One region of the Clostridium acetobutylicum ATCC 824 genome, then DNA from elsewhere that is predicted to be linked to it. Evidence: predicted binding sites of a transcription regulator. Region 1 holds the regulator's gene; the other holds the start of a gene.

Region 1 (16,376 bases):
TAACAGCACCATCTTTAACATTGAGTAATGATTCATCAAAATAGTCCCAATCACCAGGATGCTTCTTCTTAAATTCAACGTCCTTAGAATCCTCTATAGCCACACCTTTAACAGGAGTATTATACAATATACCTGTTACAGCTTCTACAGCTTCACTGCTAGTTATAACACTGACCTCAAACCAATCTTTATCCATGAATTAAATTCCTCCAATAGAATATTTGAGAATAAATATAGGGAAACCAGGATAAACTTTAATTTACTCAAATACAATTTTTATTATAAATCATTGCACCTTAATAAATTATAATTTACCTAATTTCCCTATATAGGATTCCCATAAATAATTAAAATCCTATATATTATTCAAAAAATCTTTTAAAACCCGATTTTTTTTCTGACTTTGCTTCTCCACTTGCTTCCATAAACATCTTCAAGGCTTCCCTTTGTTTATCATTTAAAGCCTTAGGTGTATCTACTATTACCTTGACGTACTGATTTCCTCTTCCGCCGCCATTGACTCTTTGAACACCTTTTCCTTTTAATCTAAATACAGTTCCCGATTGAGTTCCTGCTGGAATAGTATATTTTACATCACCATCTATAGTAGGAACTGTCATATCAGTCCCAAGTGCGGCCTTAGGAAAGCTTATATGAGTATCGATATAAATATCAAAACCCTCTCTCTTAAACTTTTTATGAGGAGTAACCTTTATACTTATATAAAGATCCCCTGCTGGTCCTCCATTTTTTCCATGTTCACCTTGACCTCTTAAAGGAATTACATTACCTGTATCTACACCTGCTGGAATTTTAACGCTTATCTTTCTCTTCTTCCTAACATGGCCTGCACCATGACACTCATGACATGGATCAGAAATTATAGTTCCGCGTCCTCCGCATTTATCACAACTTGATTGAGTAACAAAGCTTCCGAGAGGAGTATTCCTCTGAACTCTTATAGTACCTGTTCCTCCACACTTATCACAAGTTTTAGGAGATGTGCCTTTCTTTGCGCCTGTACCACCGCATGTTTCACAGTTTTCACTTCTAGTTATATTAATAGATTTCTCTACGCCAAAAACAGCCTCTTCAAAGGTTAAACTTATGGAATATTCCATATCATTTCCTCTTTGAGGAGCATCTTTTCTAGCTCTCGAGGAGCCACCTGAAAAACCACCACCGAAAAATGAGTTAAATATATCACCTAAATCTCCAAAGTCTCCGAAACCTCCAGAGAAGTCTCCAAAACCTCCACCACCATTAAAGTCTGCAGTTCCAAATCTATCATAATTAGCCTTTTTATCAGGATCAGATAATACCTGATAAGCTTCATTTATTTCTTTAAATTTTTCTTCTGCCTCTTTATTTCCGCGGTTTTTATCAGGATGATATTTTATAGCGAGCTTTCTAAAAGCTTTCTTTATCTCATCATCACTCGCACCCTTTTCTAATCCAAGCACTTCATAATAATCTTTGTTTGCCATCCCTTTCACCACCTAAATATTCCACATAAACTTTATTAAAGCTTAAAATTAAGGGAAGGGTTAACACCCTTTCCCTTAATTTTGTACTATATATATTATAATCATAATTTATATATTTTCAAATACTATTTATCATTATCTACTTTAAAGTCAGCATCTACTACATTATCATCAGCGCCGCCATTTGTTTTCTGTGAAGCTCCTGCATTTGGATCTGCTCCTGGTGCACCTTGAGCTCCGCTTTGCTCATACATTTTAGTTGTTATAGCATATAACGCTTGAGTTAAATCTTCTGTTGCTTTTTTAATCGCTTCGATATCGTCTCCATCTTTTACCTTGCTTAGCGCTTCTTTTTTAGCTTCGATATTTGACTTATCTTCAGCTGATACTTTGTCTCCAAGATCCTTTAAAGCTTTATCTGTTTGGAATACTATCTGATCAGCATTGTTTTTAACTTCAATATTTTCTTTTTTCTTCTTATCTTCTTCTGCAAACTTTTCTGCATCTTTAACAGCCTTATCTATTTCTTCATCACTTAAGTTTGTTGAAGCTGTTATTGTAATATGAGATTCTTTTCCTGTTCCCTTATCTTTAGCTGATACATTTACTATACCATTAGCATCTATATCAAATGTAACTTCGATTTGTGGAACTCCTCTTGGTGCTGGTGCTATACCATCAAGAGTAAATCTTCCAAGGCTCTTATTATCAGCAGCCATTTTTCTTTCACCTTGAACTATATTTATTTCAACTGATGGTTGATTATCTGCTGCAGTTGAGAATACTTGACTCTTCCTAGTTGGTATTGTAGTATTTCTTTCTATTAGAGGAGTAGCAACTCCGCCTAAAGTCTCAATTCCAAGTGTTAATGGACTAACATCAAGAAGTAATACGTCTTTTACATCTCCTGTTAAAACTCCTGCTTGAATAGCTGCACCAATAGCAACACATTCATCAGGGTTAACACCCTTTGATGGATCTTTTCCTGTATAGTTTTTAACTGCTTCTTGAACTGCAGGAATTCTTGTTGAACCACCTACTAAAACTATTTTATCTATATCATTTATTGAAAGTCCTGCATCACTAAGTGCTTTTTTCATTGGCTCTATAGTATCTTGAACTAAGCCTTCTGTCAATTCATTAAATTTTGCTCTTGTAAGATTCATATCTATATGCTTTGGACCTGTTGCATCAGCTGTTATAAATGGAAGATTTATATTAGTCTGAGTTGAAGATGATAATTCAATTTTTGCTTTTTCAGCAGCTTCTTTTAATCTTTGAAGTGCCATCTTATCATTTCTTAAATCAATTCCATTATCTTTTTTAAATTCTTCTGCAATGTAATCCATTATTTTCTCATCAAAATCGTCTCCACCTAAGTGAGTGTTTCCGTTTGTTGACTTAACTTCAAAAACACCATCACCAAGTTCTAGTACTGATACATCAAAAGTACCACCACCTAAATCATAAACAAGAATTTTTTGATTAGTATCCATTTTATCAAGACCATAAGCAAGTGATGCTGCTGTAGGTTCGTTTATTATTCTAAGAACCTCAAGTCCCGCAATTTTTCCTGCATCCTTTGTTGCCTGTCTTTGGCTATCATTAAAGTAAGCTGGTACTGTTATAACCGCTTGTGTAACAGTTTCTCCAAGATAAGCTTCTGCATCTGCCTTCAATTTTTGAAGAATCATAGCTGAAATTTCTTGTGGTGTATAATTTTTATCATCTATGGCTACTTTTTCAGCAGTTCCCATTTTTCTTTTTATTGATATTATAGTTTTATCTGGATTTGTGATTGACTGTCTTTTTGCAACCTGTCCAACTAATCTTTCTCCATTCTTCTGAAAAGATACAACTGAAGGAGTTGTTCTTGCACCTTCTGAATTTGCTATAACTGCTGGATCTCCACCTTCCATAACAGCTACACATGAATTTGTTGTTCCTAAATCAATTCCAATTACTTTTGACATTATAAAAACCTCCTATATATTTAGTTGGCAACTTTAACCATACTATGTCTTAATACTTTATCTCCTCTTTTATATCCTTTTTGTAGGACTTCCACAACTTCATTTTCTCCATAACCTTCATCTTCTATATGCATAACCGCATTGTGAAGATTAGGATCAAATTTTCCTTCACTAGGTATTTCTTCAATACCTAATTTTGAAAGAGAATTCTTAAACTGTTTTACAACCATTTCTACACCTTTTTTTATATCTTCTGCACTACCTTCTGTTGAAGCTGCTCTTTCAAGATTATCAAGTGTAGGAAGCATTTCATTTATTACATCGCTACAAGCATCTGTATAAATGCCTTCCTTTTCCTTTGCAGTTCTATTTCTATAATTTTCATACTCTGCACTTAATCTCAAAAGTCTATCTTTAGCAGCATCCAATTCATTTTTCAATTTTTCATTTTCATCCTTTAATTTTAAATTTTCTTCACTAAGATTTTCATCTGAAATCTCAGAATTATTGGATTCCTCTTCTTTAGAAGATTCTTCACTATTTCCTTCAACCTCGATTTCCTCTTGGGAAGCTATAGTTTCTTCATCTTCCATTGTAACATCTTTACTATCTTTTTCTTGCATAAGCTCACCTCTTACTCTACTAGCTATTATTCATTTTATCTAAATTATTATTAATCTGGTCTACTACTTCCATAATGACCTTGATTACTTTTGAATAAGGTATCCTTGTCGGTCCTATAATTCCTATAGTTCCCAATGGTCTCCCATTGTATTTATATACTGAAGATACAACGCTAAAATCTCTAGCTTCTTTTATACTATTTTCATTACCAATATTCACGGTAACTCCACCAGAAGCATTAAATAAAGTATCTAGTATCCTTCTATCATCAATTACAGACAAAAATTCCTTGGCTTTTTCAATATCCTTAAATTCAGGATAGTTAAAAATATTCATAGTACCTTCTTTATAAACTTCAGTAGAATCAGCTTCTCTTAAAATATCATAAAGATTTGGCATTATGCAATCAAATATATGGCCATACTCACGTAGATCCTTTTTAATATTATTTATTACCTCAAGATTTATTTGTTCTATGGTAAGTCCCTTGAGTTTAGAGTTTAATATATTAGCTATTCTCTCAAGTGAACTATTCTCTATGTTACTCTTTACTCTAATGATACTGTTTTTAATCATACCACTATCTGTAATAAATACACATAGAATCATATTTGGCTCTATATTAATTAAACTTATTGATTTAATATAACTTTTTCTAGCTGACAATGATTTTACTACACATGTAAGCTTAGTCATCTCAGACACTAAAGACATTGCCTGTTTTACAAGTTTATCTATCTCATAAAGTGCACTATCTATTATCTTTGCTTTTATAAGCATCTCTTCTTCAACTGACATACTTGGTATTTCCATAAGTCTATCAACATATAATCTATATCCTTTATCAGAAGGTTTTCTTCCAGAAGAGGTATGGAGTTGTTCAATATAACCCATTTCCTCTAAGTCTGCCATTTCATTCCTTATAGTAGCAGAACTTATTCCTAGATTATACTTCTTCGCAATGGTCCTTGAACCAACAGGCTCACCATTATTTATATAATCGTTTATTATAGCCTGAAGAATCTTAAGTTTTCTTTCCTCCATTTCCATATTATCACCTCTTTATTAGCACTCACTCTCTTTGAGTGCTAATGACTATGTTTATAAAATATCACCTGACATTATCTTTGTCAACTTTTCTTATTTTCATAAAATTAGTCTATTTCTCCTCAGATGCTATTTAGCCATGTTTTATACTAATTTTCTAAGAATTTTTCGTCATTATTCCATATATCGCTATAATAGAAAATCACACATTATAGAATTAGATATCTGCATGCCTCTCTCAGTCAAGAATACTCGGTGTTCATTCAAAATTATCATACCAATTGTTTCATATTTTTTTATAACATCTCCATAAACCTCTTGTATATCCTTATTAAATTTCAACTTAAATTCCTCAATTGATACTCCCCGAGTTTTTCTAAGTCCTAAAAACATGAATTCTTCCATATCTTCTTTAAGTAAATTCCTATGATTCTCTTCTACTACGCTATTACCCTTTGAAATTTGTTCTATATATTTTTTCACATTATTTATATTTCTATACCTTACTCCATTAAAATACGAATGCGCTGATGCCCCACAACCTATATAGTTATCAAGCTCCCAGTAAATAAGATTGTGTCTACACTCTTTATCTTTAACCGCAAAGTTAGAAATTTCATATTGATTATATCCTTTTTCTTCAAGAAAAGTACGCGCAAAAGAATACATATCTCTTTCTTCATCCTCATTTGGAAGCTTTAACTTACCACCCTCATTCATTTTAAAATAAGGTGTTCCTTCCTCAACTATTAGACTATATGAAGAAATATGTTCAGGCTTTAATTTTGTTATAAACTCCAATGACTCCTTAAAATCTTCTAAAGTCTGATCTGGAATTCCAAACATTAAATCCACATTTATATTATTAAAACCTAAATTTCTAGCTCTTTTAAAAGCAACTGTAAACTCCTTTAACGTATGTATTCTACCAAGCTTTTTTAAAAGTCTATCTTGACACGCTTGAAGACCTATACTTAATCTATTTACTCCCATATCCTTAAATACCATGAGCTTTTTTTCTGTAAATGAATTAGGATTACCTTCTACTGTAAACTCAACATCTTTAGTTTTTCTAACCTTCTTTAAGGCATCACATAATATATTTAAAGCTTCTATTGATAGAAAACTAGGAGTACCTCCTCCAATAAAAATACTGCTAAAAACTTTATTTATGCTAGCCTTTTCAATTTCTGTACATAATGCTTTTGCATATGGTATCATGTAATCTTCTATACATGCATAGGATGGAAAATCACAATAAAGGCATTTGCTCTTACAAAATGGGATATGTATATAAAGACCTAATTTGTTCATAAAATCATCTCAATTCAATTAAAAAGATAAGTAAATTTTTTGTAAAACTTAAATACTATATGCACCACAATCTTAACATGATTATGAACATATAGTATTTTTAATTCAGCTGATTTCACTTTGGTTTTGTAAAAATTAAATTTAACCTAATACCAAATCTAATCATTCTTGAGTATTGACATAAAGGCTTCTTGCGGAACTTCAACACTTCCTACCTGTCTCATTCTCTTCTTACCTTCCTTTTGTTTCTCAAGAAGTTTTCTCTTTCTTGAAATATCTCCTCCATAGCATTTTGCAAGTACATCTTTTCTTAATGCTTTAACTGTTTCTCTAGCTATTATTTTACTTCCAACTGCTGCTTGTATTGGTATTTCAAATAGCTGTCTTGGGATTATTTCTTTTAATTTTTCTGCCATAGTTCTTCCTTTTGCATAAGCTCTATCCTTAGGTACAATCATAGATAACGCATCCACAACCTCTGAATTTAAGATTATATCCAATTTTACAAGCTCTGTTCTCATATAACCATCTAATTCATAATCAAAAGAAGCATATCCCTTAGTTCTAGATTTAAGCGAATCAAAAAAATCATATATAATTTCATTAAGAGGCACCCTATAATTAAGCATTACTCTTGTTGTTTCTATATATTCCATATCTATAAAGGTTCCCCTTTTATTTTGACAAAGCTCCATTACAGCTCCAACAAAATCAGATGGCGTTATTATCTGTGCTTTTACAACGGGTTCTTCCATATAATCTATTTCTGTAGGTTCTGGAAGATTTGTAGGATTAGTTATTTCAATTAGAGTTCCATCTGTCTTTTTAACTTTATATATAACAGATGGTGCTGTCATTATTACATCTAAATTGAATTCCTTTTCTATTCTCTCCTGCATTATCTCCATGTGAAGTAGTCCTAGAAATCCACATCTAAAACCAAATCCAAGCGCTATTGACGTTTCAGGTTCAAAATTAAGTGCAGCATCATTTACTTGAAGTTTCTCAAGTGCTTCCTTAAGCTCCTCATACTTTGAACTATCTATAGGATAAATACCACTATAAACCATAGATATAGCCGGTCTATATCCAAGAAGAGGCTCCTTTGCTGGATTATTTACTTCCGTTATTGTATCTCCAACTCTAGCATCTCTTACATTTTTAATAGATGCAGTTATATATCCAACATCTCCAGCCTTAAGTTCTTCTACCTTTAAGTAGTTGGGTACAAATACACCAACCTCAATAACCTCATATTCCTTATTAGCTGCCATAAGCTTTATTCTCGTACCTGCCTTTACCGTTCCATCTTTAATTCTTATATGGCATACAACACCTTTATAGCTATCATAGTATGAATCAAAAATAAGAGCCTTCAGTGGACCTTTTTCATCTCCACTAGGTGCTGGAACTTTTTGTACTACAGCTTCAAGTACATCTTCAATATTAAGACCAGTTTTAGCAGATATAAGAGGAGCATCACTGGATTCTATTCCTATTACATCTTCAATCTCATTTTTTATCTCATCCGGTCTAGCACTTGGAAGATCTATTTTATTGATTACTGGAACCACCTCAAGTCCATGATCTACTGCCATATAGCAATTCGCAAGAGTTTGTGCCTGTATTCCTTGCGTTGCATCTACAACTAATACAGCACCCTCACAGGCTGCTAAACTTCTTGAAACCTCATAGTTAAAATCTACATGACCTGGGGTATCTATAAGATTTAGTATATACTCCTGCCCGTCTTCTGGCCTCTTATATATTAATCTTGCCGCTTGAGATTTTATTGTTATTCCTCTTTCTCTCTCAATCTCCATATTATCAAGAACTTGCTCTTCCATCTCTCTGTGTGTTAAGGTTCCTGTATGTTCAAGCAATCTATCAGCAAGCGTTGATTTACCATGATCTATGTGCGCAACTATGCAAAAGTTTCTTATATGTTTTTGTCTTTCACTTTGCATTTTGTTATCCCTCCAAATGTACGAATCAATTTAAATTATAGCATAAATAAAAGGGTTTTTGTCAACAAAAACCCTTTTATAGGATTTTAGCTTTGTTTCACTAGTAAACCCTATGAATAAAGCCTAGTAACTTTATTTTAAATATTCCTATATATGCTGTAATATCATCCATATAGTTATTTATATCTTTATAATATTCATCCAGCTTACAGAACAAAATACTTTTCTCACGTTCAGCATAATCCTCTATACTTTTATTTATATAGATTTTATAATGCAAGGTTTCAAATCTTATATCAAATGGGTTTTCACTATAGAGTATTCTAAATTTAGGTACATAAACTCTAGATAACATATCGAAATTGTCCTTGCTAGAATTTTTACTTTTACTTTTATTTTCAAGATTATCTAAATGTTTTTCCATATCATCTAGATTGTAATCATTGCTTTCATTTCTAGATCTCTCTTCACTTACCTTTATGTGAACATCATTACAATATATACTTCTATTAAGTTCAATATTGTTTAATATAATAAATATAATAACACCAAAAAAAACCATCATACAAAATATAATTTTATATCTTTTTATCATATATAAAAAAGCACCTCCTTTTTAAGGATGTACTTTTTTACAGTATTTTATTCATTTTTTGCCATTTAAGTATTCTGCAATAATTCTTGCTAAATATTTAGAAGTTCCCTTAGCCTCATCAATTGTGTTTATATCTGAGCCTACCTCTAACAAAAATGCATTATTACTTTTTTGTTGATTGTAATAATTTATTCCATAATCATAATAATATATCCCATTAAATATACCAGGAAAATCCTTATTGCATATTGATACAAGTCCATTAACAAGAGCCATATTCTTATCAAAATGCGGATTTTTTCTTGTCATGACAAACATAAATTTAGCTACATCTTCACCATTTATTCTAGCAGTAACTTTACTTTTAGGCACATCAGAATCTCTATGCATATCTATTATCATTTTAAAATCGCCATACTGCTTTAAATACTTATCAAGTGTTTCACCTGAACGCGTATAACTTTTATTATAATCAACCACATTATGAACTGTTTTATCATTTATAGCATATATACCATATTTCTCTCCCAGTTCCTTAACAAGTTCATCGCCCACCGCACATACATTTTGAGTTGAATTCAAAGAATCTGCTGGATATGGCTTATATGCTTCTGTTGTATGTGAATGATATATTAAAATTTCAGGCTTTGATTTATCAAGTGCCTTTTTTAATTTAGGATCATAAATATTTTCATTTATATTTTTTAAGGGTTCATTTTGAACAGAACCACTTGTACTCTTAACCACATCTTTATCATCTAAAGTAAAGCTTTCATTAGGGCATTCACTTTTTATAGACTTAGGCAATGCCTCACCTAAAAATGATACTTCTTTAGATATTACATTTTCAGGCTTATTTATATCAAGTCCTGCTGCTGATAAAATAATGTTTTTTATGGAATATGTATTTTCACTTGTATTCTTATTATTAGCTACTTTAACCCAAGGTAAACTATAATCTACTATATGAGCATACATACCATTTCCATTCTCATATGTTTTATCTACATTTATTCCAATAATATTTAATAAACTTACACCTAAAATTAAAAATATTAAAATAAACATTCCTAATTTAAAATAAAATTTATCTTGTTTTTTGTTTATCACTTTAACAACCATTATATCCCCTCCGTTAATAAATATATTAAGAGGAATGGATGTTTATTACTTAGAAATTAATTAACATATTTGTTTATTTCACTTAATTCAAGTGCTGGTTGAAGTGCAATATTTATACCTGATGCTATAATTTTTGAAAGCGTCTCCATAATCATATCCACTTCTTTAGGTGTAACAAGTAAATCCCCAACATATGGATTAAGTACTTCATATATAAGTTGAGACTTTTCTTCTGTATCTATTGCCTTTAACAAACTATAAAATTTACTATCTTCACTAACTTCGCCTTTCATTTTTTCAATAACTATATCAATAGTATCATTTGCCATAGTTGCAGCATCAACTACAGTAGGAACACCAACTGCTATAACTGGAACTCCAAGAGTCTTTTGGCTTAATTCCATCCTCATATTTCCTACACCTGATCCAGGAGATATTCCAGTGTTGCCAATTTGAATAGTAGAATTTACTCTTCCCATCTTTCTCGCGGCTAGTGCATCTATGCATACAATAAGATCGGGTTTTATATTTTGAACTATTCCTCGTATTATTTCCCCTGTCTCCATACCAGTAATTCCAAGAACTCCAGGTGCTACAGCGCAAACCGGACGTATTCCCTCATCAATACTATCTGGTATATATTTTTTTAAATGTCTTGTCACCATAAGTTTTCCTATAACCTTTGGTCCTAAAGAATCTGGTGTTATGTTCCAATTACCAAGTCCCACTACTAAAACAGTCATACTGCTATCAAGCTTTGCTTTACTTATTATCTTCGAAAGTTCATCAGCAAACACCTTACTTATCTCTTCTATATCTTCAGAATCATACAAGGTAACCTTTGGTATATCTAGTGTTATATATGTACCTTTTTGCTTCCTTATTCTTTCTTCGCCTTTATCATTTAAAACATCGACTGTAGTAATCTCTATATCTTCTATTCTTTTTGTATCTACTCTTACTCCATTATCACCATTTTCGGTTTTCTCACAGTACATCTCTCTTGCCTCTACTGCAAGGTCAGTTCTAACACTATTCATATTCTCTCCTCCTTTTTCATTATTTTTACCTCATTTATATATAACTATTCCATTTTTAAAACAAATTCCACTTGAAGATTATGTACTTTAATGTTATAATATCATTTGTTAATGTTTAGTGTGGCTTAATGCAGATTTCCCCAAAACTGCTAGCATATACAAAATTGCAAGGTGGTGAAAAAAATGGCAAATATTAAATCAGCAAAAAAGAGAATAAAGGTAATCGAAACTAAAACTCTTAGAAATAAAATGATTAAATCAGCTTTAAAAACTTACATAAAGAAATTTGAGGCTGCTTTTGAAGCAAAGAATGTTGAAGAATCAAAAACTGCATTTGCTACTGTATCTAAAGCTTTAGATATGGCTGCTTCAAAAGGTATAATTCACAAAAATAAAGCTGCTAGAAAAAAATCAAGATTAGCTTTAAAATTAAATTCTTTAAATGCATAAAAAAAACCGGTTATACCGGCTTTTTTTTATTTCTAAACTTTCTTCAAATTTATATTATTGCCAAATTTATAATCAAAACTTCCATCTTAAATTTAGGATCTCCCGAAACACTTTTAAGCTCTTTTTCAGTTCTGAGACATATATCTAAAGATTTAAGTATTTTTTTCATAGTAAATCTCTTACACTCATTTATCATCTTATCGCATACGTATGGATTTAATTTTAACTCCTTAACAAGCGCTTCCTTACTTTGCTTATTTTCAATACCTATTTTTATACTTAGCATTAGTTTAAATTGTCTTTCTACCATATATAATATACTATTTGCTTTTACACCCTTGTACATTATTTCATTTAAAACAGTTATAGCCATCTCTGGTTTTGATTGAGAAATGTAATCTACTAAATTGAAAATATCGTCTGTTTCATTAGGTTGAAGAAGGTTATCTATACTTTCTTTTGTTATCTCTTTTTCAAGAGTGTAGCAGCATAACTTTTCAATCTCGTTATAAACTATATCCATGTTATTTTCTACCCTGCTGCAAAAATAATTGAGCTCAGTTTTTCCTATTTGTTTTCCTTTCTCAGCAAATACGTCTTTAACCTTTTTCTGAAACTGCATTCCTCTAAGTTTTGAAAATTCTACCACACATACCTTTTTATCAAATTTCTTAACCCTGTAAGAAGGCTTTTCTCTAGTATTATCAAATACATAATACATAACCAATATGCAGTGCTTAGGTACGTTAGGTACATACTTTTCTATGTCCTTTATTAACTTATCCGAATTTTTATTAGAACCACTTGAATTATCGTTTAAGAAACCAGCTCTATATACAACTACCATCCTTTTTTCGCTCATAAACGGAACAGTTTCGCAAGCATTTAAAATATCCTCAAACTCAACTTCATTTCCATCAAACACACTGTAATTTAGACTTTCAAAATCCTGGCTTATTGATTTTTTTAGTATTTTATTTATACTTTCCTTCATAAGTTTTTCATTAAAACCGCACATTATGTATACATTTTCTATATTGTTTTTCTTAATATTTTCTTCAAGTTCAGTATAGTTAATCATTTTTCACACCCTTTTAAAACTAAAACTTTCCCATCTATAAGTTCCGCTGTTGCCCTTACACCAAGAAAAGAATATTTATCTGAATCATCTAATTTTATTATACCATACTGGTGAGTATAAAATTTACTATAATATATATTATCACCCCTTATATCTGCAATTTTACTACCCTTGTCATATATTTTCACACTATCATCAAAATATATAGTATACTGGTTTTTTATTCTTAAAGTGTATTTATCCTTTATATTTACTAGCTTTTTTACTCCTAAACTATTTAATATACTTTCCTTTTGGCTTGAATCCTTTATCTTATAATTTGTAATAAGTGCAGAGTACTCTCTATATTTAACAACAAACGCTTTTTTATTATTGATATTAATACACTCTATACAAGGAATTGCATTATAAGAATTGATTATTATACCTATTGAAAATATTATTGGCAAATATTTAAATTTCTTATATCCCTTTTTAATGAGGATAAAGCTAAAAAATATAAAGGCAAGAGAAACACTAGTAATCTCAGACATATAAATTATTTGCGGTGTTATTTTTAAAGCTAATTTGATGAGCCCATCACAGCTTATTAAAAGTATATACACTAAATCACATATATGCTGAAATATTGGTTTTACATTATAAAAAATACCACCCAGATTACCTAGTATTATAAGAACTGAGTATATTGGTACTATTATTAAATTTCCTAATATAAAACCTCCACTAAAGTTTTTTAATACAAAACCAGCATAAGGAACAGAAAAAATTTGAGCACTTAAGGTCAAACTTAAACTTTCATTTAATTTTTGCGGTAATTTATAAAACATTCGAGATATTTTCTTATAGTACAACATTATTCCCATTGTTGCAAGATAAGATAAAACTGCTCAAATATTAAAGATGTAATAAGGCTTAAAAATAAGCATTAAGATTCCTGATAAAGCAAGAGAGGAAAGGCCATCATAGTTTTTATATACTTTTATTGAAAGCTTTAACACAAAAATCATAATGAATGCTCTCATAGTAGCTGGAAGACATCCTGTAAAAATAACATAAAACAATGATACAATTATAGCCGAAGCTAATCCTAATGTTTTCTCTAGAATTTCATAAATTACTGCCATATGCATTCCTGATACACTAACAGCATGTATTATTCCAAGCTTTTTTAAATCATTTTTATCTTTCTTACTTAAATTTGAAGTGTCTCCAAAACACAGAGACATTATTACTCCTGCTCTATCCTTACCGATATTTGAAGCATAGTTTTCATATATTTCATTTCTAATACTGTACATCTTGGTTATAATATCTGATCTACATCCATAATCTTTTTCTACATCAATAATTCCAACAATACCATTACCATAATCAACATCTCTCTTATACGTACCCTTTACTTTAACTATCTCGCCAAATTTAAACTTAGCGTTTTTCTCATTGATAGTGACTTTTCTACCCTTATAGTTTCCTATATAAAGAAGTCCACTTTTATCCGATATCCTTAAATTTATACTCTTATTATTATTTATATTAATACCGAAATAGTATATAAGGCAAAGAAAACCCATTAGGAAGAATGCTAGGTTGATAATCACAAAAGATTTTTTTAATGTAAAAAACATACTACAAAAAAAAGATGCAGCTATAACTGCACCTATCAATATATCAATTTTCAGAAGAGCAGCGGTTAAAATTCCTAGTATAATAGATACAAAATAGAAAACAAGAGGTCTCTTCATCTTGTTCTATTGTGATCATATCCACGCATATTGAGTGAGTCTGGAACATTCATAGGCTTTTGACTTTCGCTGTAATCAATCTTAATATATAGCCTTATTACATCACTCTCAATGGACACATCTGTAACATTAGGTATTCCTTCTCTTCCTTTTTCTCTAAAATAGTTATTTACAAAATCCTTTGCTGTATCTTTTGTTATATCTTCATAGCTAAACAAAAAATCATTCTTAGGAATATCTAAACATACACGATTATCATCTTTAGAAATAAAAGTTTCATATACACTATCAAACATACCAATGCACCTCCATTGGTATTTTAACCAAATTGAAATAACAATAATCAGTATATTTCTATTCCGTAAACATTTTTTTCAAAAATATTGCTGCCATCTGTACTACTGCAACTAAACCTATAATTTTCATATCATATAAACTCAATCTATCAATTCCGAAAATATAAGTGCCTAAACTACTCAACGCTATACCTGCCTCTAAAACTAAATTCAAAATTATCACAACAAAAAAATAAATATTTTTCTCGAACTTATCAAACAATCCATAAATTATTTGTTCAAATATAATAGCCCAAAATACAAACACCTGAATATTTAAATTACTAAAAAATGCACTGCTTGCTAAAATTATCACTGCAGGAATTATTCCATTAAAAATTATGGAAGCTGCACTTATATGCCATATTTCTTCTTCTAAATTGAAATCGTATTGTGTTATAACTTTTTTATAGTTAGAAAAAATTGCAATACCATTTATCAAAACATTAAAAAATAGAATCCATAATATCTGTTCTATATTAAACTTTAAATTTAAGTTATTCATATAAAGCAATAAGATTACTGCTACAAGATTAAAGCTCCAAATAAAAACATAATTAATTAAATTTTTAAGTGCTATAATCAATTTTCTACTATTTATAATCATATTTGCAATCATGCCCATATCATTTTTTTCAAAATCTATATCACTTAATCTTTTCACTATCTTATTGGAGTTTTCACCATAGGATATAAATAAATCAGCTTCATTAAGTGCAGGCAGTTCTGTTAATTTTGATCCTGAGCTTAAAACATTGTAGCCTAACTCCTTGAAATTTTTTATGACATCCCGCTTATTTTCTTCCGAAACTCTTGAATAAACACTAATTTTCTCAATGTTATTCTTTATTTCTTCCTCAGACATATTATCCATTTCTACACCTGATAAAACTTCTGTAGCGTCTTTAACAACTTTTATCTTTCTGCCCATAGATATAGCTGTAAGTTTTCCATCTTCTGTGAATATAATCGGTTTTACAGAATTCACAAAGCATTTTTCCACTGCATTTTCTACATCTTCTTTAAAAATACTTTCAAACCCGATTAACCCTACAAATACCAGATTGCTTTCTATATTTTCGTCCGAACTAGGTTTATAACTAAAGTTCCTATAGGCAAAAGCCATTACATATAAGCTCTCATTACTCATTTGTATGTCTGCCATTTTTATACTATTAATTGCTTCTTGAGTAAGTTCTCTTTCAACACCATCCACCATGAAATGAGTACAGTTTTTAAGTATGGAATCCACTGGTCCCTTAACATTAGCTCTGTACCTTTTTCTCATTTTATTTACTGTAGTTTTAATCCTCTTATTACCATTGTATGGGATTTCAAAAACTCTTTTAGCTATCTCTAAATCTACATCTCCACCTTCAACAAACTCCACTATAGCCTTTTCTGCCGCATTTAGAGTTTTGTTTAAATTTCTCTTTGAAGCAAAATCATTACATAAAAAACCGATTTCAAGTATTCTTTTAATATTTGCATTTACAAAAAATTTAGAATCAAAATTTTTTATAGATTCATTATCATAAAACTTTCTAACAAACATATTACTTTTTGTTAAAGCCTCTTCTTTTTCTGTTACAATAA
Region 2 (16,376 bases), 1.4 Mb from region 1:
AATCTATCCTTAGCATTAACTCTTATAAGATTCATATCAAATTGTTTTCTAAAAATACTTTCAACCTGGTCACCTTCATCTTTTCTAAGAAGACCGTGGTCAACAAATACACAAGTAAGCTGTTTACCAATCGCTTTATGAACTAAAACTGCTGCAACAGATGAATCTACTCCACCCGATAAAGCACATAAAACTTTTTTATCTCCTACAATATCTTTAATCTCCTGAATTTTCTCTTTAGCAAAAGAAGACATTGACCAATCCTCTTTTAAACCACATATCTTAAATAAGAAATTTGAAAAAAGCTGCTCTCCAAAAGGAGTATGTAAAACTTCTGGATGGAACTGAACTCCATATATCTTCTTCTCTGTGTTTGCCATTGCAGCCACTGGACAAACATTAGTATGACCAACCACCTTAAAGCCCTCTGGAACTTTTGCAACTCTATCTGTATGACTCATCCAACAAGAATTCTCTATATCTATTCCTTCAAATAATTCACAAACACTATCTAGCGTTACATCAGTCTTTCCATATTCTCTTATTTCTGAACCCATAACTTCTCCACCTAAAGTATAAGTTATAAGCTGATGACCATAGCATATTCCAAGAACAGGAACTCCAAGATCAAAAATTTCTTTATCCATCCTAGGTGAATCTTCTCCATACACACTGTTTTGTCCACCAGTAAATATTACTGCACTAGGCTTCTTTTCCTTTATTTTATCTATAGAATATGTGTATGGAACTATTTCACAATATACATTGTGTTCTCTTACTCTTCTTGCTATAAGCTGGTTATATTGTCCACCAAAATCAATAACTAAAACTAACTGTTTATCCATCTTTTCCTCCTATTTATGGGGAACTCATCTCTACTAATTCCCTACAAGCATTATTATATTATTATTGTAACCTTACTAAGTTAATATACACTAAAAACTAACAAAGTTTAGAATGAAAACCCTATTAGTTTTTAGCAGAATTTTTTATTGATTTACACTGTAGTTAGGTGCCTCTTTAGTTATTGAAATATCATGTGGATGACTTTCTCTTAAGCCCGCTGATGTTTGAACTACGAAAGTTGCTTTTTCAAATAACTCTGTCATATTTCTTGACCCTAAGTATCCCATTCCTGAACGAATTCCTCCAAGTATTTGGAATACTGTTTCAATTACAGAACCCTTAAATGGAACTCTTCCTTCAACACCTTCTGGAACAAGCTTCTTGTTTCCTTCTTGGAAGTATCTATCCTTACTTCCACACTGCATAGCTGCTAAAGAACCCATTCCTCTATATACTTTATAGCTTCTACCTTGATATATTTCAGTTTCACCTGGAGCTTCTTCACAACCTGCAAACATAGAACCCATCATAACTGCTTTTGCTCCTGCAGCTAGAGCCTTAACTATATCTCCTGAGTATTTTATTCCACCGTCTGCTATTATAGGAACTCCGTATTTATTAGCTTCTTCTACACAATCCATAACAGCAGTAAGCTGTGGAACTCCAATTCCAGCAACAACTCTTGTAGTACAAATTGAACCAGGTCCTATACCAACCTTTACACAATCTGCTCCAGCTTCTATTAAGTCATGAACCGCAGCTGCTGTAGCAACATTTCCAGCTATAACTTGAAGTTCTGGATAAGCTTTTTTTATAGTTTTTACAGCCTCTAAAACTCCTTGTGAATGTCCATGTGCTGTATCTAAAACTATTACATCTACCGATGCATCTACAAGAGCCTTAACTCTATCCATCATATCTTTTGTTACTCCAACACCTGCTCCACAAAGTAATCTTCCTTGTGAATCCTTTGCTGCATTAGGAAACTTTCTTATTTTTTCTATATCTTTAATTGTAATTAATCCTTTAAGTACAAAATTTTCATCTACTAAAGGAAGCTTTTCTATCTTGTGCTTTTTCAAAAGATTTTTTGCTTCATCTATAGTAGTTCCTTGTGGTGCTGTTACAAGATTTTCTGTAGTCATTAGCTCTTCTATTTTTTTTGAATAATCAGTTTCGAAAACAATATCTCTGTTTGTAATTATACCTATTAGTTTTCCTGCATTATCTGTTATTGGTACACCTGATATTCTATATCTTTTCATTAAATCAAGTGCTTCTTGAACTGAATTGTCTTTTGAAAGGGATATAGGATTTGTTATAACTCCATTTTCTTGCCTTTTTACTCTATCAACTTCGCTTGCTTGTTCTGCTATTGTCATATTTTTGTGAATTATTCCAATTCCGCCTTCTCTTGCCATAGCAATTGCCATTTTGGATTCAGTAACTGTATCCATTCCTGCGCTCATTAGGGGTATATTAAGCTTTATTTTTTTTGTTAAATTTGTGGAAAGATCAACCTCTTTTGGTAATACCTCTGATTTATTTGGGACAAGTAAAACATCATCAAATGTGTAAGCTTGTTTTAGAATTTTTGCCATTTGTAAAACTTCCTTTCAAAAATATTTATAACTAATATAGTCACTTTAGGGTAAATATACAGAATTTTATGAAACCTTTTATTTAGAACATAAGCACACCAATTTTCAGAGTGAAAATCAGCATGCTTTTGCATACAAACAAATCACTCATAGTAAGAAATTTAAGGTTCCTTGTAGAAACATCCTGCCATATTCAGGAAATATATGAGTTAAACTATATTAACGATTATTTTAACTTCTATTTTATTTAAAAAAATGCATTTTGTCAATCATTTTTGTGGGTTGTTTGATTAAAAACTTTCTTAAATGATAGAAATATGTAATACTCTTTAACCTATTTTTAACCATTTACTAACTTTAGGAGAATAATAATATAATAAAATCAAATTATTGCACTATGTATGCACTCAATTTATATCTATATTCTTATTATATAGCAATAATATATTAATATTGGAGATGTAAAAATGGATATATTATGTGAAATAGAAAAAATTCTTAAAAACATGAATATAACTACCTTATTTCAGCCTATAATTTCTTTATCAGATTGTAGAATATTAGGGTACGAAGCTCTAAGTAGAGGCCCTATAGACTCTCCTCTTTATTTACCTAGCGATCTTTTCAGTGCTGCAAAAAAGTATAATAAAACTTGGGAACTTGAGCTTGCATGTAGAGTAACTGCAATAAAAAATTCTAAAACACTAAGTCCAGATAAATTTCTTTTTATAAATGTTGATCCTGAAATAATCAAAAGCCAAAACTTTCAAACAAGCTTTAGCAAAGAATATCTAGCTAAATATAATATATCACCTAAAAACATAATATTTGAAATAACTGAAAGAACTGCAATCTCAGACTATAAGGCCTTTTCAAAGATATTAAAGAACTATACTAGCCAAGGATACAAAATAGCACTAGATGACACAGGTTCTGGATATTCAGGCTTGCAAACTATATCTGAAACCAAACCTCATTATATAAAGCTTGATATAGAACTTATACACAACATAGATAGAAATAACTTTAAGAAACTTCTTGTAAAATCTTTTGTAGACTTTTCAAAAGCTGCTAAGCTAAAGTTAATAGCAGAAGGAATTGAAACAGAGGGTGAATTAAAAGTATTAATAGATTTGGGCGTTTATGCTGGACAGGGCTTCTTCATTTCAAAACCTAACCATGACTTTTGTGAAATACCTGAATCTGTTAAAAAAATCATCATAACCTATAATAAACTAAAAAAAGATTATTTTAATTTTCGCAAATATAAAATTGGGACTATTGCAGAAAATTATTCATCTTTTGACAGAAAAGTTTCATGTTCTGATTTGAAAAATTATTTTAACAAAACCTCCTTTACTGGTGCCTGTATTGTTGAAAACTCTTCACCCGTAGGCCTTGTTATGAAGCATACTCTTGATTCAGTCCTTGCAACACAATACGGCGTAGCTATATTTTCCAAACGCCCTGTAGAGCTTGTAATGGACAAGAATGCCCTCGTTGTAGATTATAATACAAGTATAAACAGTGCTGCTAAAATGGCAATGCAAAGAGATACTGATAAAATATATGATTATGTTATAGTTACTAAAAACAACACGTATTACGGTATAGTTACAATTAAAAATCTTCTTGAATTTACAGTAACTATAGAAAAAAACTATGCTAAAGAATTAAATCCACTTACAGGGCTTCCTGGAAACATCCTTATAGAAAAGACCTTATCAGATATTTTAAATTCAAACGAGTCTTTCTGTGTACTCTATCTAGATCTTGATAACTTTAAAATTTACAATGATGTTTATGGCTTTGAAAATGGAGATAAAATATTAAAATTCACTGCAAATACAATAAAGGACTGCCTTTTAGAACTGTTTACTTTTAAAAATTTTGTAGGTCATATAGGTGGTGATGATTTTATTTGTATTATAAAAGCCTCTCTAGAAGAATGTTACAAAGTAAGTCAACTTATAATTGATAGATTTGACAGTGGTATTCTTAAATTTTTTAATGAAATAGACAGTAAAAATAAATACATAGTGGGCTTAGACAGAAAAGGAGTTGAGGACAAATTTAATCTAACTTCCATTTCCATTGCCGGTGTTTATGGCAACATAGCAGAATTTAATACCAGTGTTAATCTTGCACTATATGTAAGTAAGCTAAAGAAGAAAAGTAAGCTGCAAAGACATAGTAGCTATATTATTGAAGAGATAAAAAACTAATACTATGTTTTAAAATGCACTCTTATTACATTAATCTTTGTACTTTTTTAAATATAAAAATAAAGGACTAAATTCTGTTTGTTCCAGGATTTAGTCCTTTATTTATCTTAGCTTTAATCTCTTATTAGTACATTCCGCCCATTCCCATTCCTGGTGCTCCACCTGGCATTTCAGGTTTATCTTTTTCAGGAATATCTGCTACAGCGCACTCAGTTGTAAGGAATGTTGAAGCAACTGATGCCGCATTTTGAAGTGCTGATCTTGTAACCTTAGTTGGATCAACAATTCCAACACTTAGCATATCAACATATTTCTCATGTAATGCATCAAATCCAATTCCTTTTTCACTGTTTATAATTTTTTCTATTATTACTGATCCCTCAAGACCTGCATTTGCAGCTATTTGTCTTACTGGTTCTTCAAGAGCCTTAACTATTATATTTATACCAACTTGAACATCTGGTTCGTCTGAAGTCAATTCTCTTACTTCTGGTAATACATTGATGTAAGCAGTACCACCACCAGCAATTATACCTTCTTCAACTGCTGCTTTTGTAGCTGCAAGAGCATCTTCAATTCTCATTTTTCTCTCTTTTAATTCAGTTTCTGAAGCAGCTCCAACTTTAACAACTGCAACTCCACCAGCAAGTTTTGCTAATCTTTCTTGTAATTTTTCTCTATCAAAGTCAGATGTAGTTTCTTCTATTTGACCTCTTATTTGCGCAACTCTGTCATGGATTGCGCTCTTGTCGCCTCTTCCATTTACTATTGTAGTATTTTCTTTTGATATTTTAACGCTTTCAGCACTTCCAAGATCCTCAACCTTTACATCTTTAAGATCTTTTCCAAGCTCTTCTGATATAACTTCTCCACCTGTAAGGATTGCTATGTCTCTTAACATATCTTTTCTTCTATCGCCAAATCCAGGAGCTTTAACAGCAACACAGTTAAATGTTCCTCTTAATTTGTTAACAACCAATGTAGCTAAAGCTTCGCCTTCAACATCATCAGCAATTATAAGTAATTTTTTACCCTGTTGAACTATCTGCTCAAGAAGTGGAAGAATTTCTTGTATATTTGCAATTTTCTTGTCTGTTATTAATATATATGGATCATCAAGTACAGCTTCCATTTTCTCTTGATCTGTTACCATGTATGGGCTTAAATATCCTCTATCAAATTGCATACCTTCAACAACATCAAGTTCTGTTCCCATTGATTTTGATTCTTCAACAGTTATAACTCCTTCGTTGCCTACTTTCTCCATAGCATCAGCTATTAATTTTCCTATTTCAGGATCTGCTGCTGAAATTGATGCAACTCTTGCTATATCTTCTTTTCCGTTAACATTCTTTGATACTTTCTTAAGTCCTTCAACAGTCTTATCTACAGCTAATCTTATTCCATTTCTTATAAGCATTGGATTAGCTCCAGCTGTAACATTTTTAAGTCCTTCTCTTATTATTGCTTGTGCAAGAAGTGTTGCTGTAGTAGTTCCGTCTCCTGCTACATCATTAGTCTTAGTTGCAACTTCCTTAACAAGTTGTGCACCCATATTTTCATATGGATCTTCAAGTTCTATTTCTTTTGCTATACTTACACCATCATTTGTTATAAGTGGTGCTCCAAATTTTTTATCTAAAACAACATTTCTTCCTTTTGGTCCAAGAGTAACCTTAACAGTATCAGCAAGTTTGTCTACGCCCTTTTGCATAGATCTTCTTGCTTCTTCTCCGTATAATATTTGCTTTGCCATTTAGAATCCCTCCCTGAATTATTAACAAAATTGATAGCTTATTCTTCTACAATTCCTAAAATATCGTCCTGTCTTAAAATTAACAATTCTTCATTGTCAACTTTTATTTCTGTTCCACTGTATTTGGAGAAAAATACTTTATCTCCTGTCTTTACTTGCATTTGAATTTCTTTGCCATCTACAACTCCACCAGGACCTACTGCAACAACTTCTGCCATTTGAGGTTTCTCTTTAGCTGAGCTAGGTAATACTATACCGCTCTTAGTAGTCTCCTCTGCCTCTAATCTTTTAATAACAACTCTGTCACCAAGTGGTCTAATTTTCATTTTTAAACCCCTCCTTAAAAAATATGTTAATTTTTTTATTATATTAATTTACTTTTAGTATAAACTTAATTTTGGCTTGTTAGCACTCGTTAATCTTGAGTGCTAACACAATTATTATAATAAATAATCCTGAATATATTAGCAAACATCAATTTTACCTAAAAGTCCTGAATTTTCTAGATATATTCTAATTATAAATAAATACTTTAATTTTTTATGGTTTTTCTCGCTTTTTCATATATAGCTATTTGTGTATAATATTTATTGTATAGGAAATACTCATTAAATAAATTTACAGTATTAATTTCTTATTGTGAGGATTGATGAAATGTTAAAATTATCGAACTTTTTACAAGTGTTGCTATCCATTTTAGTTTTTATATTTATATTTTTTATTATAGTAAAATTCACTGTAGCCTTTAAATACCTCTATTACTATGATATAAAAGCTCTAAGTATAACATCAAATTTCAATAATACTATAGAAAGCTATTCAGGCAAAAAAATCGTTTTAAACGATAAACAAGTTAAAGAAGATTATAGTTATATGATATCTTACATAAATGGAAACACCAAAAAAAAGACCTTTGACCTACCAAACTTACCATCTTCAGAACATGGTAAAATTCACTTTATGGACGTAGAAAAAATTATAAAAAAAATTAACATGGTAGCTTTTTCTATATCTTTACCTATGTTAATTGGAATTATACTCTGCTTTATTAAGAGAAAAAAACTGTATTTAAAGATTACTTCTATTTTACTGTTTGTCACTCCAGTTATTATAGGCGTATTATCTTTAAATGGTTTTTCTGATATTTTTATAAAGTTTCATAAATTATTTTTTAACAATAATTACTGGCTTTTTGATCCAGCATATGATCCTATAATACTACTTCTTCCAGAAGAATTTTTCTTTCACTGCTTTATATTAATACTTTTACTCTGCTTTATATGTGGAGGTATACTAATGAAATTATATAGGTCAAAGAAATTAAATTAACAAATTTATTTCTGCTTTTTAGACCTTATACTTGATATTTTTGTTAGTAAATATTTACCCTTAAACACTCCTAAACCAAATAAAACAACTGAAATAACCGCAATTATCACCATCATCTTTATATTACCATGTGTTATTGTATTGCCAAAATAAGCTGAAATAAATATGCCAGGAAACCTTCCTATTGTGGAATAAATTATAAAATCCTTTAGGCTTAAATCAGTTATGCCGCATACATATGCAAGAATATCCTTAGGAAGACCTGGCACTAAATATATGAGCGTTATTACATATTTAATCTCGCCATTCTTGATTAATTTTTCAAAGAAACTTATATTTTGTTTTCCTGATATTTTTTTTACAAAAGGTCTTCCTAATTTATTTGAAAGATAGAATGCCACTGCACTTCCTGCTGTTATTCCTAGAAGAGAGATAACTGTTCCCCAAAATGTTCCAAATATATACCCCCCTGCAATTTGAATTATTTCTCCAGGTATAAAAAAAGCAACCACTTGAAGCATCTGCATAACAAAAAATGCAAAGAAACCAAACTTGCCATAGGATAATATGAACTCTTTTACTCTTTGAGGGCTTCTTAACACATAAAAGTACCTTGAATAATATATATATCCAGTAACTATCAAAAATATTAGTAATATTATAGCAGCTATTTTAAGTTTACAATTCTTAATTTTATTATATAGATTTCTTATCAAGTCAAAAACCTCCACATCTAAAATCTTAAGCTTATAGCTGTATATTATTCTCTCTTGCATAATAAAACAAATATTGCTGAGCAAAGCCAGATAAGCTTCCAAACTTCTCTCTTCCAAAATCTCTTATCTTCTTTAATGAAACGTCTGGTGCTACGTAAAGACTCATCATTGCCTTTTTAACCCAAGTATCTACAGGAAATGCTGAATATTTCTGCATAGAAAAAAGCATTATACAATCAGCTACCTTAGGACCTACTCCCATAAACTTTTTAAGCTCTTCGTGGCATTCATTGTCATTTAAGCTTTTTATGTACTCAAGATTTAACTCACCATTATATATCCTATCTACAGTGTCCTTTAGATATTTAGCCCTAAATCCAGCTGTACACTCCTCAAAATCCTTCTCTGTAAATTCATGAAGCTTATCTACTGTAGGAAATGCATAGTAAATCTTACCCTTGTATTCTAGTTTCTTGCCTGCTTTTTCACTTATATTATTTATACATTTTTTTATCATAGGTATTCTATTGTTTGCTGAAATTATAAAAGATAATAAAATCTCAAAAGGATCCTGCCTTAAAATTCTTATTCCTTCGCCAAAGTCAACTGATTTTTTTAAAAGAGGATCTCTACTGAGCTCTTTCTTTATTTCACCATAGTCCCTATATAAATCAAAATATTCACTCCATACATTCTTAAATTCTTCTTCATTGATATTATATATTACAACATCTTCTCCTATTTTTTGCACTTCAACTACTTTTTCAAAGGCAATACCAATATAGTTACCATTCTCTTGTCTATGCCATCTAAAGCATTGACCACAGTCAAATATATCCTTAAGCTCAAAATTTTCTACATTTCTTACTATAACACTATCCTTCTTTTCTTCTATCATATCAAAATCCATATTATAATCCCTCCTCTAAAATTATATTATATATAAAAAATCCCCATTTGATAATGGGGATTCTTGTAAACTTATTTTGAATAATCGTAGAAACCTTTTCCTGATTTTCTTCCAAGCCATCCTGCTCTTACATACTTCTTAAGTAATGTATGTGGTCTATACTTAGAATCTCCAGTTTCTGAGTATAAAACATCCATTATAGCAAGACATATATCAAGACCTATAAAATCACCTAATTCTAATGGTCCCATTGGGTGATTAGCTCCAAGTTTCATAGCTTTATCTATGTCTTCTACTGAAGCTATTCCTTCTGCTAATATACCAACTGCTTCATTAATCATTGGTATTAATATTCTATTTACAACAAATCCTGGTGCTTCTGCTACTTCTACAGGATCTTTTCCTATTGCTATAGATGTCTCTTTAACTGCATCAAAAGTTTCTTGTGATGTAGCTATTCCTCTTATTACCTCTACAAGCTTCATAACAGGAGCTGGATTAAAGAAATGCATACCTATAACCTTATCAGGTCTTTTAGTTGCTGATGCCACTTCTGTTATTGAAAGTGATGATGTATTTGATGCAAGAATTGTTTCTGGCTTGCATATATTGTCTAAGTCAGCAAAAATCTGCTTTTTAATATCCATTCTTTCAACAGCTGCTTCTATAACTAAATCGCAATCAGCTGCCATATTAAGGTCAACTGTTCCGGAAATTCTAGTTAAGATTTCAACTTTAGTAGCTTCTTCTATCTTTCCTTTTTTAACTAATTTAGAAAGATTTTTATTGATAAAATCTAATCCTCTATCAACAAATTCATCTTTAATATCTCTTAATACTACTTCAAATCCTTTAGCTGCAAATGCCTGAGCAATTCCTGAACCCATAGTACCTGCACCTATAACACATACCTTTTTCATTAAACAGACCTCCCTAAATTTAAAGAAACTATCAATGCATTTACACCAAAATACTATATAAGTATTTTGGCATAATAAGCTTTAAATAATTCTTTTTATTTATCTTAATTATTAGCAGCTTTAACTTGAGCTATTAATTCTGGTACAACTTTATTTACATCACCAACTATAGCCAAATCTGCTACCTTCATTATTGGGGCTTCTACATCTTTATTTATAGCAATTATGTAATCTGAATCTTGCATACCTGCTAAATGCTGGATAGCTCCTGATATACCACATGCAATATAAAGAGTTGGTCTTACAGTTTTACCAGTTTGACCTACTTGAAGGTCCTTATCAACCCATTCTTTTTCTATTGCTGCTCTTGAAGCGGCTATTGTTCCACCAAGTAAACTTGCTAACTCTTCAAGTTTTTCAAAGTTTTCTTTGCTTCCAACTCCTCTACCACCAGCAACTAATACCTTAGCTTCTCCGATATCTGCAATATCTTTAGCAAGCTTAACAACTTTTGAAACTTTTGTTCTTATGTCTGATGCTGTTAATTTAATTGCAACTTTTTCTATTTTATCATCAGAAACATTTGCATCATTAACAGGTAATTTTTCAAACACACCAGGTCTTACTGTAGCCATTTGTGGTCTGTGGTCTGAACAAACTATTGTAGCTATCAAATTTCCACCAAACGCTGGTCTTGTAGCCAATAAATCTCTATTTTCTACATCTATGTCAAGTGATGTACAATCAGCAGTTAAACCAGTAGAAAGTCTTGCTGCTATTCTTGGTCCTAAATCTCTTCCTATGAAAGTAGCTCCTATGAATAATATTTCTGGCTTTCTTTCATTAACTAAATCACATATAACTTTAGCATATCCATCTGTTGAAAAATGTGCTAAAAGTTCATTATCTGCTGCTAAAACCTTATCTGCTCCATGAGATAATAAATCCTTTGACATTTTTTCAGTATTATGTCCAAGTAAAACAGCTGTTAATTCAACGCCTAATTTCTCAGCCATTTCCTTACCTTTACCTAATAATTCCAATGATACCTTTTGTAATTCTCCGTCTCTTTGTTCAGCAAACACCCATACGCCCTTGTAATCTGCTTTATTCATTGAAAAATCCCTCCTAACTTAAATATAGTGTTCTTCTTTTAATTTTGAGACAACATATGCAGCTGCTTCCTTAACAGGCTTATCAATAACTTCTCCCTGTCCTTTAACTTCTTTAGTTGATGACTTCTTAACTTTAGTTGGTGAACCTTTAAGACCTAAATTAGCCTTATCTACATCTATATCATCGGCAGTCCACATTTTTACTTCTTTATCAAATGCTCCGAATATTTTTTCTACACTCATATATCTTGGAACATTTAATTCTTTAATTGCTGTTAAAAGAACTGGTGTCTTAACTTCAACAACTTCATATCCATCTTCCCAAGCTTTTCTAATCTTTAAAGTATCTCCATCAACTTCAACTTTCTCAACATAAGTTACTTGAGGTATTCCAAGATGCTCAGCTATTTCTGGTCCAACCTGAGCTGTATCTCCATCTATAGCCTGCCTTCCAGCAAAAACTATATCATATTTTAGCTTCTTAATTCCTGCTGCAATTGTATGTGAAGTCGCAAGTGTATCTGCTCCTCCAAATGCTCTATCTGTTAAAAGTACAGCTTCATCAGCACCCATAGCCAAAGCTTCTACTAAAGCATTTTTAGCTTGTGGAGGTCCCATACTTATAACTGTTACATGTGCACCATAATTATCTTTTAATACTAAAGCTTCCTCAAGTGCGTTTTTATCATCTGGATTTATTATTGATGGAACTCCTTCTCTTATAAGTGTTCCCTTAACTGGATCTATTCTAACTTCCGCTGTATCTGGAACTTGTTTTAAACAAACAACTATATTCATCCTCTTAACCTCCTTAAATTATCTAAAAATTTTTCCTGAAATAACTAATTTCTGAACTTCTGAAGTTCCTTCATATATTTCAGTTATCTTAGCATCTCTCATCATTCTTTCAACTGGATAATCTTTTGTATATCCGTATCCACCAAATAATTGTACTGCCTTAGTTGTTACATCCATTGCTACATTTGCAGCATGAAGCTTAGCTCTTGCAGCATCAACTGTGTATGGAAGTCCTGCTTGTTTAAGATATGCTGCTTTATATACTAAATATCTAGCTGATTCTATAGCTACATCCATATCTGCCATCATCCATGCAAGACCTTGGAATTTGTCAAGGCTTCTTCCAAATTGTTTTCTCTCCTTCATGTAAGCTCTTGCTTCGTTGAAAGCACCTTCAGCTATACCTAAAGCTTGAGCTGCTATACCAATTCTTCCTCCATCAAGAGTTTTCATTGCTATAGGGAAGCCTTTTCCTTCTTTACCAATCATGTTTTCTACTGGTACTATCATATCTTCAAATACAAGTTCAGTTGTTGATGAAGCTCTTATTCCAAGCTTTTGTTCAACTTTACCAATAGAGAAACCTTTGAAGCCTTTTTCTATTATAAATGCTGATATACCTTTTGTTCCTTTAGTTCTGTCAGTCATTGCAAATATAACAAAAGTATCTGCAACTCCTCCATTAGTTATGAATATTTTTGAACCATTAATTACATAATGATCTCCTTCAAGTACAGCTACTGTTTGTTGTGCTCCAGAATCTGTTCCTGCATTTGGCTCAGTCAATCCATAAGCACCTATTTTTTCACCTTTAGCTAAAGGTACTAAATATTTTTGTTTTTGTTCTTCTGTACCATGTTCATTTATTAATGAAGCACAAAGTGATGTATGTGCTGAAAGAATAACTCCTGTAGTACCGCAAACCTTTGATAATTCCTCAACGGCGATTATATAAGATAATACATCTCCACCTGCGCCACCATACTCTTTTGAAAATGGAATTCCCATCATACCATACTGACCCATTTTCTTTACATTTTCCATTGGAAATCTTTCTGTTTCATCAATTTCTGCTGCTATAGGTTTAACTTCATTTTCAGCAAATTCTCTAACCATCTGTCTTACTAATTCTTGTTCTCTTGTTAAATTAAAATCCATATAAACTTACCTCCTATCTATTTTTGAAGCCTTCAATTTTTCTTTTCTCTATGAAAGCTGTCATTGCATCCTTTTGATCCTCTGTTGAAAAGCATTCTCCAAATGCTTCTGATTCAAATGCTAAAGCAGTATCAATATCACACTGCATTCCTCTATTAATAGCCTGTTTGCTTAACTTAACAGCTACTGGAGCATTGCTCACAATTTTGTTTGCAATTTCTTTTGCTGTATTCATTAATTCACTAGGTTCTACTACCTTATTTACAAGTCCGATTCTTAATGCTTCATCTGCCTTTATATTTTGTGCAGTAAATATAAGCTGCTTTGCCATGCCCATTCCAACTAATCTTGAAAGTCTTTGTGTACCACCAAAACCAGGTGTTATTCCGAGACCTACTTCTGGTTGACCAAATCTTGCGTTGCTTGAAGCTATTCTTATATCACAAGACATAGCTATTTCGCATCCGCCTCCTAAAGCAAAACCATTAACAGCTGCTATTACAGGCTTTTCAAGAAGTTCTAATCTTCTAAACACTTTATTTCCAAGTATCCCGAATTTTCTACCTTCAATGGTATTCATTTCCTTCATCTCAGAAATATCTGCTCCTGCTACAAATGATTTTTCTCCTGCTCCAGTTAAAATTACTGCAAGTACTTCGCTATCATTTTCAATTTCACCTATAACATAATCCATTTCTTTTAGTGTATCACTATTTAACGCATTTAATGCTTTAGGTCTGTTAATGGTAACTACAGCAACTTTACCTTCCTTTTCAAGGATGACATTGTTTAGTTCCATGACTAATCCTCCTAAAATATTTTTTTATTGTTAATATTATAACAAAGACGGGCAAAAAATTAGAAGCATATGCTTCTATAATTATTATATAATGATTTATTTTATATTTCAATATTAAAACCATTTTATATTAAATTTTAATAATTTTTATATATATTTAAATAACATTACCGTACTAATCTCGGCTTTTATTCACTTCTTGCAATAAACAGCTAAGTGTTAGAAGGCTTTCACTTAAATGTACATTTTCAACAATTACATTTTCTGGAGTCATAAGATCAACAGGAGCAAAATTCCATATTCCATTAACATTATTTTTAACAATAATATCACAAACTTTTTGTGCATTCTTACTTGGAACACATATTATTCCAATATCGATCTTATTTTTTTGTAAGAATCCATCTATATTATCTACGTCCCGAACCTCAACATCCTGTATTTTAAGACCTATTAGCTTAGGATTAATATCAAATATAGCCTTTAAATCAAATCCCATTTTTTGGAAGTTTATATAATTAGCAATTGCCTGACCTATATTTCCAGCACCAATTATTATGGTGTTGTACATTTTAGTAAGTCCTAATATATTATCAACTTCCCTGCTTAAATCCTTAACATTGTATCCATATCCCTGCTGTCCAAAATCACCAAAACAATTTAGGTCTTGGCGTATCTGCGATGCAGTAAATCCTATTTTTTCGCTTAATTCCTTTGAAGATATTCTATCAACATCACTCTTTAACAATTCTTCTAAATATCTGTGGTATTTGGGAAGACGTCTGATAACTGCCATTGATATGTTTTTTTTCTTATCCACTTTGACCACCTCTTACTTAATATCACTTTTGTAGAAGCCAAGTTCAAATTAAGTTGGTATATTAAATAATTAAAATACATTTATAATCCATAATTAACTTGTTTCTTCATATACAACAATACATCATATATTTTACCACATTATTATTCAATTACACTATCCTTTTTACTTTATATTATTCTTAAATACTTTTGTTAGTATAGAATATTTTCAATATAGTTCTTTTTTTTCAATAAAACTTTAAAAAGCTACCATAAATAGAGTTTATTCTGTGAAAAACTTAACTTATACACATTAAATGCTTTTAATCATATTATTTTATTGTTTATAGTTTTATATCAAATTAGTTTATAAACTTTCTTCTTTTAATATTATATCTTTTCTTTAATACACTATACAGCCCTTAAACTCAACTATATTTTCTATACTATACCTTAAAAATTAGCTTTAACCTTAGTTTTCCTATGGTATAATTAAAGATATCTTATAATCTTTACTAATGGAAACTTTAAATAAACCTTACTTAGTTTCCTTACAAAATATTTTAGGTTGGTGATACTCATGATAGTTGTTAGCTGCAAAAATATAGGCAAAAGCTACGGCATTGATAAAATTTTGGAAAATATAACATTTAGTATAAATGATGGTGAAAAAGTAGGCCTTATAGGTCCAAATGGTGCTGGAAAATCAACATTGTTTAAAATTTTAACTTTCCAACTAGAACATGACACTGGTGATTTATTTATAGATAAAACCAAAAAACTAGGATACTTATCTCAGCACTTAGATCTTGATAGTAACAATACTATATACGAAGAACTTTGTACTGTCTTCAATGATCTTTTAGAAATTGAGAATAAACTTAAGGTTTTAGAAATAAAAATGGGAGAGCCTTATGACCCCTCAAAGGATGAATATCATAACAAGGTTATAAAGGACTACACCACTTACACAGAACTTTATTCTGCTAAAGGTGGCTACACTTATAAAGGTTTAATAGGTAGGGTTTTAACTGGTCTAGGATTCTCAAATGATTACTTTGATAAAAAAATAAGCATATTAAGTGGAGGGCAAAAAACCCGTGTAGCACTTTGTAAGCTTCTTCTTAAAAACCCCGAAATACTTCTTCTAGACGAGCCAACAAACCATCTTGATTTAGATGCCATTGAATGGCTTGAAGAATATCTTAAAAACTACAAGGGAACAGTTATTTTAATTTCTCATGATAGATATTTCCTAGATGCTATTACTAATAAAACCTTTGAGCTTATAAACGGTCATGTAAATTGTTTTAACGGAAATTACACAAAAGCTTTAGATTTAAAAAAGAAGCAATATGAAATTGAACTTAAAGCGTATACTCTTCAACAAGAAGATATTAAA

Evidence for each region. Region 1 encodes HrcA, which represses chaperone genes, less so after heat shock. Its sites were predicted from a motif close to TGTTAGCACTCNNNNNNNNNGAGTGCTAACA; they were not measured.
Region 2: a site for HrcA is predicted at 6,832-6,862, ahead of groES (co-chaperone GroES). Genes of this name have one in related genera too.

Annotation. Positions count from the first base shown of each region.
Region 1 is NC_003030.1:1,412,632-1,429,007, reverse strand. Features, by position in the region: gene prmA (50S ribosomal protein L11 methyltransferase) at 1-196, opposite strand, end outside; gene dnaJ (molecular chaperone DnaJ) at 363-1,487, opposite strand; gene dnaK (molecular chaperone DnaK) at 1,613-3,460, opposite strand; gene grpE (nucleotide exchange factor GrpE) at 3,481-4,083, opposite strand; gene hrcA (heat-inducible transcriptional repressor HrcA) at 4,103-5,134, opposite strand; gene hemW (radical SAM family heme chaperone HemW) at 5,321-6,445, opposite strand; gene lepA (translation elongation factor 4) at 6,604-8,412, opposite strand; gene CA_RS06730 (hypothetical protein) at 8,513-9,007, opposite strand; gene CA_RS06725 (stage II sporulation protein P) at 9,059-10,129, opposite strand; gene gpr (GPR endopeptidase) at 10,186-11,169, opposite strand; gene rpsT (30S ribosomal protein S20) at 11,353-11,619, shown strand; gene holA (DNA polymerase III subunit delta) at 11,669-12,700, opposite strand; partial or broken gene CA_RS06705 (ComEC/Rec2 family competence protein) at 12,697-13,929, opposite strand; gene CA_RS20330 (hypothetical protein) at 14,291-14,425, shown strand; gene CA_RS06700 (hypothetical protein) at 14,442-14,741, opposite strand; gene CA_RS06695 (cation-transporting P-type ATPase) at 14,800-16,376, opposite strand, start outside.
Region 2 is NC_003030.1:2,822,279-2,838,654, forward strand. Features, by position in the region: gene guaA (glutamine-hydrolyzing GMP synthase) at 1-845, opposite strand, end outside; gene guaB (IMP dehydrogenase) at 990-2,447, opposite strand; purine riboswitch at 2,578-2,675, opposite strand; gene CA_RS13930 (EAL domain-containing protein) at 2,915-4,672, shown strand; gene groL (chaperonin GroEL) at 4,797-6,428, opposite strand; gene groES (co-chaperone GroES) at 6,467-6,754, opposite strand; gene CA_RS13945 (TIGR01906 family membrane protein) at 7,083-7,757, shown strand; gene CA_RS13950 (TVP38/TMEM64 family protein) at 7,763-8,473, opposite strand; gene CA_RS13955 (DNA-3-methyladenine glycosylase family protein) at 8,505-9,383, opposite strand; gene CA_RS13960 (3-hydroxybutyryl-CoA dehydrogenase) at 9,455-10,303, opposite strand; gene CA_RS13965 (electron transfer flavoprotein subunit alpha/FixB family protein) at 10,408-11,418, opposite strand; gene CA_RS13970 (electron transfer flavoprotein subunit beta/FixA family protein) at 11,437-12,216, opposite strand; gene CA_RS13975 (acyl-CoA dehydrogenase) at 12,235-13,374, opposite strand; gene CA_RS13980 (short-chain-enoyl-CoA hydratase) at 13,388-14,173, opposite strand; gene CA_RS13985 (redox-sensing transcriptional repressor Rex) at 14,349-14,993, opposite strand; gene CA_RS13990 (ABC-F family ATP-binding cassette domain-containing protein) at 15,555-16,376, shown strand, end outside.